2 regions of the Microbacterium sp. che218 genome follow, and region 2 is predicted to be linked to the other one. Evidence: predicted binding sites of a transcription regulator. Region 2 holds the regulator's gene; the other holds the start of a gene.

Region 1 (4,417 bases), 840 kb from region 2:
GGGAAGCGCAGGCGCCGCGCTTCGGGACCGTGATCGACCATGGTCCGGAGCGCATTCCCGCACCTCCCCTGCCGGCGGTGCGGCTCACGCCGCGGAGGCGGCGGGGCTGAACTCAGTACGTCGGCGCCGCCGGGAGGCCGAAGAACTCCTCGAGGGTGGTGAAGCCGCCCTCGTGGTAGGCGCGAGCGAGTTCGGGACCGATGTAGCGCAGGTGCCACGCCTCGGGCTCGTATCCGCTCACCGCTTCGCGACCTTCCGCGTAGCGCGTGACGAAGCCGAACTCCCACGAATGCTCACGCACCCACGCGCCCTGAGCCGACGCGGCGACGTCGTCGAGGGTGCGGCACGAACCGTTGCAGGGCACGATGTCGACGGCCAGACCCGATTGATGCTCGCTGTAGCCGGGCCGGGCGCTCTCGCGATCGGCACCCTCCACCCCGCTGACGCGCACGCGGCCCGCGTAGGTGGACTTCTGGGTCGTGTACGAGCGGAACGCGCTCAGGTAGCCGATCTCGCCGGCCCCCGCGTCGGAGGCGGCCTTCACCATCGCGGTGAGCGCGTTCGCCGCCGGCGTGCGCAGCGCGGAGTCTTCCAGGGCGCGGACGTTCGCGGGCATGATGAGGTCGCCCGGGTAGTAGTCGACGGGGTTGAGCGGGCGCTGCTTGTTGACGACGACCCACTCGCGGTTCGGGTCGCTGAGCGAGACGCAGGGCGCGATTCCGGATGCCACGGCCTCGCGGAACGCGCTGCCCCCGCCCGCTGCGGCGATGGCGGCGGCGTCATCGCCGGCCGAGAGCGCCGCCGTGACGGCCGGGTCGTCGCACGGCGTGGCCGTCGCCGCCACCGCCGACACCGCGGGCACGGGCAGCCCCTCGGAGGGGACGGCGGGAGGACCCGCGATCGCCGCGGTCACGGCGGAGCCGTCGGCGCTCGTGGAAGCCGTGGCATCCGCCCCCGCTCCGATCGCCAGGCCGACGGCCACCGTCGCGGTGGCGACGACCACCGCGAACGCTCCGGCGACGACCGCGAGCCGGCGACGGCGGGCCGTCGGCAGGGCGGAGAACCACTCGGTCGCGGCACGGAGTCGGCCGCCTTCGGACGAGGAGGTCGAGTCCTCGACCGGCGCGAACGAGCGACGACGAAGCGGCGGCGCGGTCGGTCCGGCCTCGCGCAGAGCGCGGCGCGTCGGTGACCCGGAGGTCTCGGGCGTGGCCGGGGCGACAGGCACGGAGAGTGCCGCCGTGGCGAGTCGCTCAGCCTCCGCGCGCGCGGCGCGGCGGGGAGAGAGCTCGGAATCGGGGGACATGACTGGTTCCATTGTCTCCCGGGACCGCGGACCGGTCGACCCCGCCTCACCCGGTGGACGCCCGCGCGGCCCTCACAGCGCGTCGCTGAAAGCGACTTCGCCCGCCGCGACGAACACGAGGACGATGCTGAGCGTGCCGGCGACGAGCAGCAGGGCGGGATGCGCGAGCCCGACCACCACGCGCCGGGTGCGCGGCGACTCGGCGAAGAACTGCTCGGGGATGCGGTGCCGCGTCGGCACCGGCGCCCACCCGCGCAGGCGCGCGATGTACCCCACGCAGCGGAAGATGAGCACGGCCCACAGGACCGCGACGATGAAGGGCACGACGGCGCCGAAGATCTCGAGCGCCTCCTCCCATGCCGCTTCGGTGTTCGAGCGGGAATCCTCGGTCAGCTGCACCGCGACGGCTGCACCGAGCACAACGGATCCGATCCACAGGATGAGCGCCCCGAGCAGGGCGAAGAAGCGCGCGAAGAAGTGGCCGAGGATCGACGGTTCGGACTCCAGGTGCGCACGGGGCGTCTGCGACAGCACGAGCAAGGTCGCGCCGAGCGAGGGCAGCGCGGCGCTCAACGACACGGCCACCCGCAGGGGCTCCGGGCCGTGCGCGAGGTCGACGACGACGATCAGCACGGCCATCGCCGCGAGCCAGATCCATCCTGCGGCCGCGGGGTGACGCTCGACCCACGACGGATGCAGGGGCTCGAGGCGGCGCCCGGCCGCCGTCAGCAGCGCGTGGCCTCGTACGTGTCGCACGGTCTCCATGCGCCCCTCGTTCCCGTCGCGGCGGACGAACCAGCGACGCCTGTCACAGTATCGCGAGGGCATTCGAGCATGGGAGCGATTCTGGGATGCCGGGGCTTGCCCTGATGTAGAACATGTGTTCGAATGTGTGTATGCGGTGGCAAGGTCAACAACTCGGCGTCGACGACGCGGGAGCCCTCCCGGGCATGGAGCGCATGGACGGTCTCGTGCGCTCGGTCACGACGCCGGAGTTCGCCGGCATGACCTTCCACGAGGTGCTGTGCAAAAGCGCATTGAATCGCGTCCCCGGTGTTTCGGCGATGCCATTCGACTGGACGGTGAATCCCTATCGCGGATGCACTCATGCATGCTCATATTGCTTTGCTAGGAAAACGCATGAATACCTCGACCTCGATTACGGGGCCGATTTCGACTCGCAGATCGTGGTCAAGGTCAACGTCGCCGACGTGCTGCGCACAGAGCTGCGGCGCGGGTCGTGGGCCCGCGAGCCCGTCATGCTCGGGACGAACACCGATCCGTATCAGCGTGCCGAGGGGCGCTACCGCCTCATGCCCGACATCGTCGGCGCCCTGACCGACAACGGCACGCCGTTCTCGATCCTCACGAAGGGCACGTTGCTCCGGCGCGACCTGCCCCTGCTCACCGAGGCGGCGCAACAGGTGAAGGTGTCGCTGGCGATGTCGATCGCGGTGTTCGACGACACGCTGCAGCACTCGATCGAGCCGGGCACCCCGAGCGCCGAGGCACGCCTCGACACGGTGCGCGCGGCGACCGAGGCGGGGTTCCGCGTGACGGTGTTCCTCATGCCGATCATCCCGCACCTCACCGACTCGATCGCTGCGCTCGATCACGCCTTGGCCCGCATCCGCGCCGCCGGTGCGGCGCGCGTCGTCTACGGGGCGCTGCACCTGCGCCCGGGGGCGAAGCAATGGTTCTTCGAGTGGCTCGAACGCGAGCACCCGCACCTCGTGTCGTCGTACCGGGGGCTGTACCCCGGCGAGTCGACCTCCGCCCCGAAGGCCTACCGCACCTGGCTCGGCAAGCGCATGCGACCGCTGCTGCGCATGCACCGCCTCGACGGGTGGGACGAAGACGACCACCCGCGCGGACGCCCGCAGCCCGGCCTCGCGGCACGCACGCCGACGCCGGCGAGCAGCCTCGGTCCCATCAGGTCGACCGGGGTCCCGGCATCCGCCCGCCCCCGTGTCGCGCCGGCGAGCGAGCCCAGGCTGTTCTGAGGTCGCCACGTGACCGGCGAACGACGAAGGCCCCCGTCCGCGCGATGCGGACGAGGGCCTCCCTGACGACGATTACGCGTCGACGTTCGAGAGCTGACGGCCCGAGAGCTCCTCGAGCACGTCGTCGCCGAGCGCGGTCTCTTCGAAGGGAGCCTCGATCTCGGCGCGGTCGAGCAGCTCGGTCATGCGACGACGACGCTGGCGCGTGATCAGCGTGACCACGGTGCCGGCGCGACCGGCGCGACCGGTGCGGCCCGAGCGGTGCAGGTACGTCTTGTACTCGTCGGGGGCGTCGGCCTGAATGACCAGGTCGATGTCGTCGACGTGGATGCCGCGCGCGGCGACGTCGGTTGCGACGAGCACGTTCACGCGACCCGAGGTGAGCTTCTCGAGGTTGCGCGTGCGCTTCTGCTGGTTGAGGTCACCGTGCAGGGCGACGGCCGAGATCCCGGCGTCGTCGAACTGCTCGGCGAGCATCTCGGCATAGGCGCGGGTGCGGGCGAAGACGAGCGTCTTGCCGGCGCGGTCGACGAGCGAGTCGAGGATCTGCGCCTTGTCGCGGTGCTCGATGACGAGGACGCGGTGCTCGATGGTGCTGGAGTCCTGGTCTTCACCGGCGACCTCGTAGACGGCCGGCTCGACGAGGAACTCGTCGACCAGGGCCGCGACCTCGCGGTCGAGCGTGGCCGAGAACAGCAGCTTCTGGCTGCCCTTCTTGGTCGCGCGCAGAATGCGCTGCACGGGCTCGAGGAAGCCGAGCTCGCACATGTGGTCGGCCTCGTCGAGGACGGCGACCTGCACCTGCGAGAGGTCAAGCTTGCCCTGGTTCAGCAGGTCTTCGATGCGACCCGGGGTGCCGATGACGATGTCGACGCCCTTCTTGAGCGCACCGACCTGACGCGCCTGGGGCACGCCGCCGTAGACCTGGGTGGTGAACAGGCCGACGCTGCGCGCCAGCACCTGCACGGTGCGGTCGATCTGCAGGGCGAGCTCGCGCGTGGGGGCGAGGATGATCGCCTTGGGGGCGCGAGCGAACTCACGACGCTGACCCGCCTGCGAACGCAGGATGCTCTCGACCAGCGGTGCGCCGAAGGCGATGGTCTTGCCC
Region 2 (4,417 bases):
CAGCACCGTCCACCCGCCCGCCGAGCCGCCTGCGATGGCGATCCTCTCGGCATCGGCGAGCCCCGCGTCTGCCAGAGCGGATGCCGCCGCTGCCACGTCGTCGACGTCGACGACGCCCCACTGGCCCTTGAGGCGGTCGCGGTAGTCGCGTCCGTACCCGGTGGAGCCGCCGTAGTTGACATCGAGCACGCCGATGCCCCGGCTGGTGAAGAACGCCGTCTTGGCCGAGGGGGCCGGCCCCACGTGCGAGGTGGGTCCGCCGTGCACGAGGACGACGTAGGGAGGTCGCTCCCCGGCGGGCGCGACGACGTCGGGGTGGGTGGGCGCGTAGGCGAAGGCGTGAACGGTGCCGTGCGGCCCTTCGGTCTCGAGAGCGCGAGCCGTCGGCATCCATTCGTCGCCCCACGACCCGGCGCCGCCGGTGACGAGGTCGACCGCCCCGGTGTCGAGATCGACGAGCCAGAGGCCCGACCGCCCACCGGCGTCGGAACCCGACACGAGCACGCGGGCACCGCGGACGTCGTCGATCGCCGCCCCCGCGACGACCGGGACGTCGACCGGGCGCACACCGCTGGGCGCGATCTCGACGATCTCGTCTGCACCGTTGGTGCGCACCGCGACCACGCGACCGTCGGAGGCCGCACCGAACCACCGGGTACCCAGTACCCAGAGTCCGCCGCCCGTATCGGCGTCGGCGGGGGCCAGGGCTTGAGCGTCACCCTCGAGCGGACGGCGGAAGAGGTTCCAGCGACCGTCCGGATCGTCGGCGTAGAGCAGTTCGTCGTCGGCGATCCACACGGGTTGGAGCGGTGCGCGGTGCGGACCGCTGGCGACCTGTCGTACCTCCCCGGTCGCGAGGTTCTTGACCTCGATCGAGGTGGCGTCCCAGGGCATGTCGGGGTGGCTCCACGCCACCCACGCGAGGTGGCGGCCGCTCGGCGAGAGCGCCGGCTGCGCGAGGAAGTCGCTGCCCTCGGCGAGGACCTCGCTCGACCCGTCGAGCGGGATGCGCACGATCGCGCGCCGCGGAACGCGGGATGAGCCGTGGGTCTCTCGCACGGCGAGGAGGACGCCGTGCTCCCAACGGAGGCCGCCGTGGCGCACCGCCTCGTCGGCGGGGGTGAGGGGCCGGGCGGCGTCGCCCGGGCGGAGGGCGTACACGCGCTGATCGGTCTTCTCGACGTAGTAGAGCTCGCCGTCGTCGGACGCGGTCCAGGCTCCTCCGCCGTACTCGTGCACGGCGGAGCGGGCATTGGCGGGGGCGGGGAGCACCGTCTCGACCGCGCCGTCGGCCCGGCGACGCTTCACCGCGACGCGGCCGGCCTCGTGCGGCACGGATTCGCCCCACCACACCTCGTCGCCCACGAGCCGAGCCCCGTCGACGCGCGGTGACGCCTGCGCGACGGACTCGGGCGTGATCGGGGAGGGCCAGGAACCGTAGGGGAGGGTGTCAGCCATGACTCCACCCTAGGCAGGGCCTCCGACATCCGCGGATGCCGTCACGACGGCGGGGCGCATCTCCGGATCCGGAGCACCGGGCGGAGCGTGACGACATCGAGGGCCGGATGCCGCCGTGCGGGCGGGCGTCCGACCCCCGGTGCTCTGCTCAGACGGCGCGGAGAACCGCGACCACGCGACCGAGGACGACGGCGTCGTCGCCCAGGATCGGCTCGAACGCGCTGTTGCGGGGGAGGAGCCACATGTGGCCGTCACGGCGGCGGAAGGTCTTCACCGTGGCTTCTCCGTCGAGCATCGCCGCGACGATCTCGCCGTTCTCGGCGTCCGCCTGCGACCGGATGACGACCCAGTCGCCGTCGCAGATGGCCGCGTCGATCATGGAGTCGCCCGAGACCTTCAGCATGAACAGCTCGCCCTTGCCGACGAGCTGACGGGGGAGGGGGAAGATCTCCTCGACCTGCTGATCGGCGGTGATCGGCACACCGGCGGCGATCCGACCGACGAGAGGCACGAGGGCGGCGTCGCCGAGCGCGGGCGCGGTGTCGGCGGGGTTCTCGGCCGCAGCGCCGGGGAGGTCGATCAGCACCTCCATCGCGCGCGTCTTGCCGGGGTCGCGTCGCAGGTAGCCGCTGAGCTCGAGCTGGTTCAGCTGGTGGGTGACGCTCGACAGCGACTTGAGGCCGACGGCGTCGCCGATCTCGCGCATGCTCGGCGGATAGCCGTGCCGGGCGATCGAACGCTGGATGACCTCGAGGATCGCGAGCTGCTTGTCGCTGAGGCTCTTGCGTCGCCGGGTCTGCGGCCGCTCGCGGCCGGCGGCGGTCGTCGCGTCGGTCATCTGTGCTCCCCTCGCGCCGCGGAAACCACGGCGGAAATTCGAATGTCGGAGGTTGGTGGTGAGGTCTCCGTGTCGAAACCGTATCCGGTGGACGACCCGAATGACACGGAGCCTCGCGCGTGTCGCGTTCGATCGGTCTCCGAGACACGGGGTGTTGACACATCGAAAGTATCGAAGATAGATTCGGAATACAGATTCGCACCACCGCCCTCCCGGCCGAGGGCGGGGTGCGAATCTCTCCACCAAGGAGCACATCATGAGCAGCATCGCCCTCACCGCACCGACCACCCGCCTGCGCATCACCGCCCGCGGGCGCCGCGTCGTCGCTTTCCTCGTCGCCCTTCCTCTCGCCATCGCGCTCGGCGTCGCGATCGTCGGCGGCGGGTCCGCCCTCGCATCCGGCGAGGCCGGCGCCCCCGCCGGTTCGTTCGCCGAGGTGACCGTCATGAGCGGCGACACGCTGTGGTCGATCGCCGAGGACCTGGCGCCGGCAGCCGACCCGCGCGACGTCGTCGCCGAGATCACGCGCCTCAACGCCCTCTCTGGCGGAAACGTCACGGCAGGGCAGCGCATCGCCATCCCGGCCGCCTACGCCCCCGTCGGCTGACTCGCGAGCTCTCGCCGCGACCTGTGGTCGTGATCCACGGCCGTCGTCGCCGCCTACCATGGGTGAGGTGACTGTGCGCCTTGACGACCTGCCTCTCCGCGACGATCTCCGGGGTATGACCCCGTACGGGGCGCCGCAGGCGGCCCTGCCCGTCGCGCTCAACGTCAACGAGAACACCCACCCGGTTCCCCAAGAGGTCGCCGACGACATCCTCGATGCCATCGCCCGGGCCCTGCGCGACGTCAACCGCTACCCCGACCGGGAGTTCACCGGTCTGCGGGAGGCCTTCGCCGGTTACCTGGGCCACGGGCTGTCCCCCGACCAGATCTGGGCGGCCAACGGCTCGAACGAGGTTCTGCAGCACATCCTGCAGGCGTTCGGCGGACCCGGCCGCACCGCGATGGGCTTCGCCCCGACGTACTCGATGTACCCGATCCTGACGCGGGCCACCGGCGCCTCCTGGATTGCGGGCGAGCGCGAGCACGACTTCTCGCTCACCGCCGAGTCGGCCGCCGCTCAGGTGCGCGAGCGCCGCCCCGACATCGTCTTCCTGTGCGCTCCGAACAACCCCACCGGAACTCCTCTTCGCCTCGACGTCGTCGAGGCCGTCTACGACGCCACCGACGGCATCGTCATCGTCGACGAGGCGTACGAGGAGTTCGCCCCCCGCGACGAGCCCTCCGCGGTCTCGCTGCTGCCCGGGCGTCCTCGCCTGGTCGTCTCGCGCACGATGAGCAAGGCCTTCGCCTTCGCCGGGGCGCGCGTGGGATACCTCGCCGCCGACCCCGCTCTCGTCGACGCCCTACGCCTCGTCCGCCTGCCCTACCACCTCAGTGCGCTCACCCAGGCGGCGGCGACCGCCGCCCTCGCGCACGCCGACACGATGCTGTCGATGGTCGACGAGATCGTCGCCCAGCGCGACCGGATCTCGGCGACCGTGGCCGCCCTCGGCTACACCGCCCACGAGTCGTGGACGAACTTCGTGCTGTTCGGCGGGGTCGACGACCCCGCGGCCACCTGGAAGGCCCTGTACGACCGCGGAGTGCTGATCCGCGACGTCGGCATCGCGCACCACCTGCGTGTCACGGCGGGCACGGCCGACGAGACCACGGCGTTCCTCGACGCACTGGCCTCGGTAGGATCGCGGTCATGACCGGCCCCGCCTCGCCCCGCACCGCCTCGATCACCCGCGAGACGAGCGAGTCCCGCGTCGAACTCGAGCTCGACCTCGACGGTCGCGGCACCAGCGACATCTCCACGAGCGTGCCGTTCTTCGACCACATGCTCACGGCGTTCGCCAAGCACTCGCTCACCGACCTGCGCGTCCGCTCGACCGGCGACACCCACATCGACGCCCACCACACCGTCGAAGACACCTCGATCGTGCTCGGTCAGGCGATCCGTCAGGCGCTCGGCGACAAGTCGGGCATCGCACGGTACGGCGACGCCCTCGTCCCCCTCGACGAAGCGCTCGCGCAGGCCGTCGTCGACATCAGCGGGCGCCCCTACCTCGT

The links. The regulator LexA, encoded in region 2, represses DNA repair genes until DNA is damaged. The targets are predictions, from matches to a motif close to TCGAACANNTGTTCGA.
Region 1: a site for LexA is predicted at 2,179-2,194, ahead of ABXS86_RS08870 (Rv2578c family radical SAM protein). Genes of this name have one in related genera too.

The regions. Positions count from the first base shown of each region.
Region 1 covers NZ_AP031501.1:1,889,642-1,894,058, forward strand. Annotated here, with positions in the region: gene ABXS86_RS08855 (pirin family protein) at 1-110, shown strand, start outside; gene ABXS86_RS08860 (M15 family metallopeptidase) at 113-1,306, opposite strand; gene ABXS86_RS08865 (hypothetical protein) at 1,379-2,071, opposite strand; gene ABXS86_RS08870 (Rv2578c family radical SAM protein) at 2,203-3,309, shown strand; gene ABXS86_RS08875 (DEAD/DEAH box helicase) at 3,382-4,417, opposite strand, start outside.
Region 2 covers NZ_AP031501.1:1,047,854-1,052,270, reverse strand. Annotated here, with positions in the region: gene ABXS86_RS05000 (S9 family peptidase) at 1-1,458, opposite strand, end outside; gene lexA (transcriptional repressor LexA) at 1,607-2,296, opposite strand; gene ABXS86_RS04990 (LysM peptidoglycan-binding domain-containing protein) at 2,553-2,903, shown strand; gene ABXS86_RS04985 (histidinol-phosphate transaminase) at 2,962-4,056, shown strand; gene hisB (imidazoleglycerol-phosphate dehydratase HisB) at 4,053-4,417, shown strand, end outside.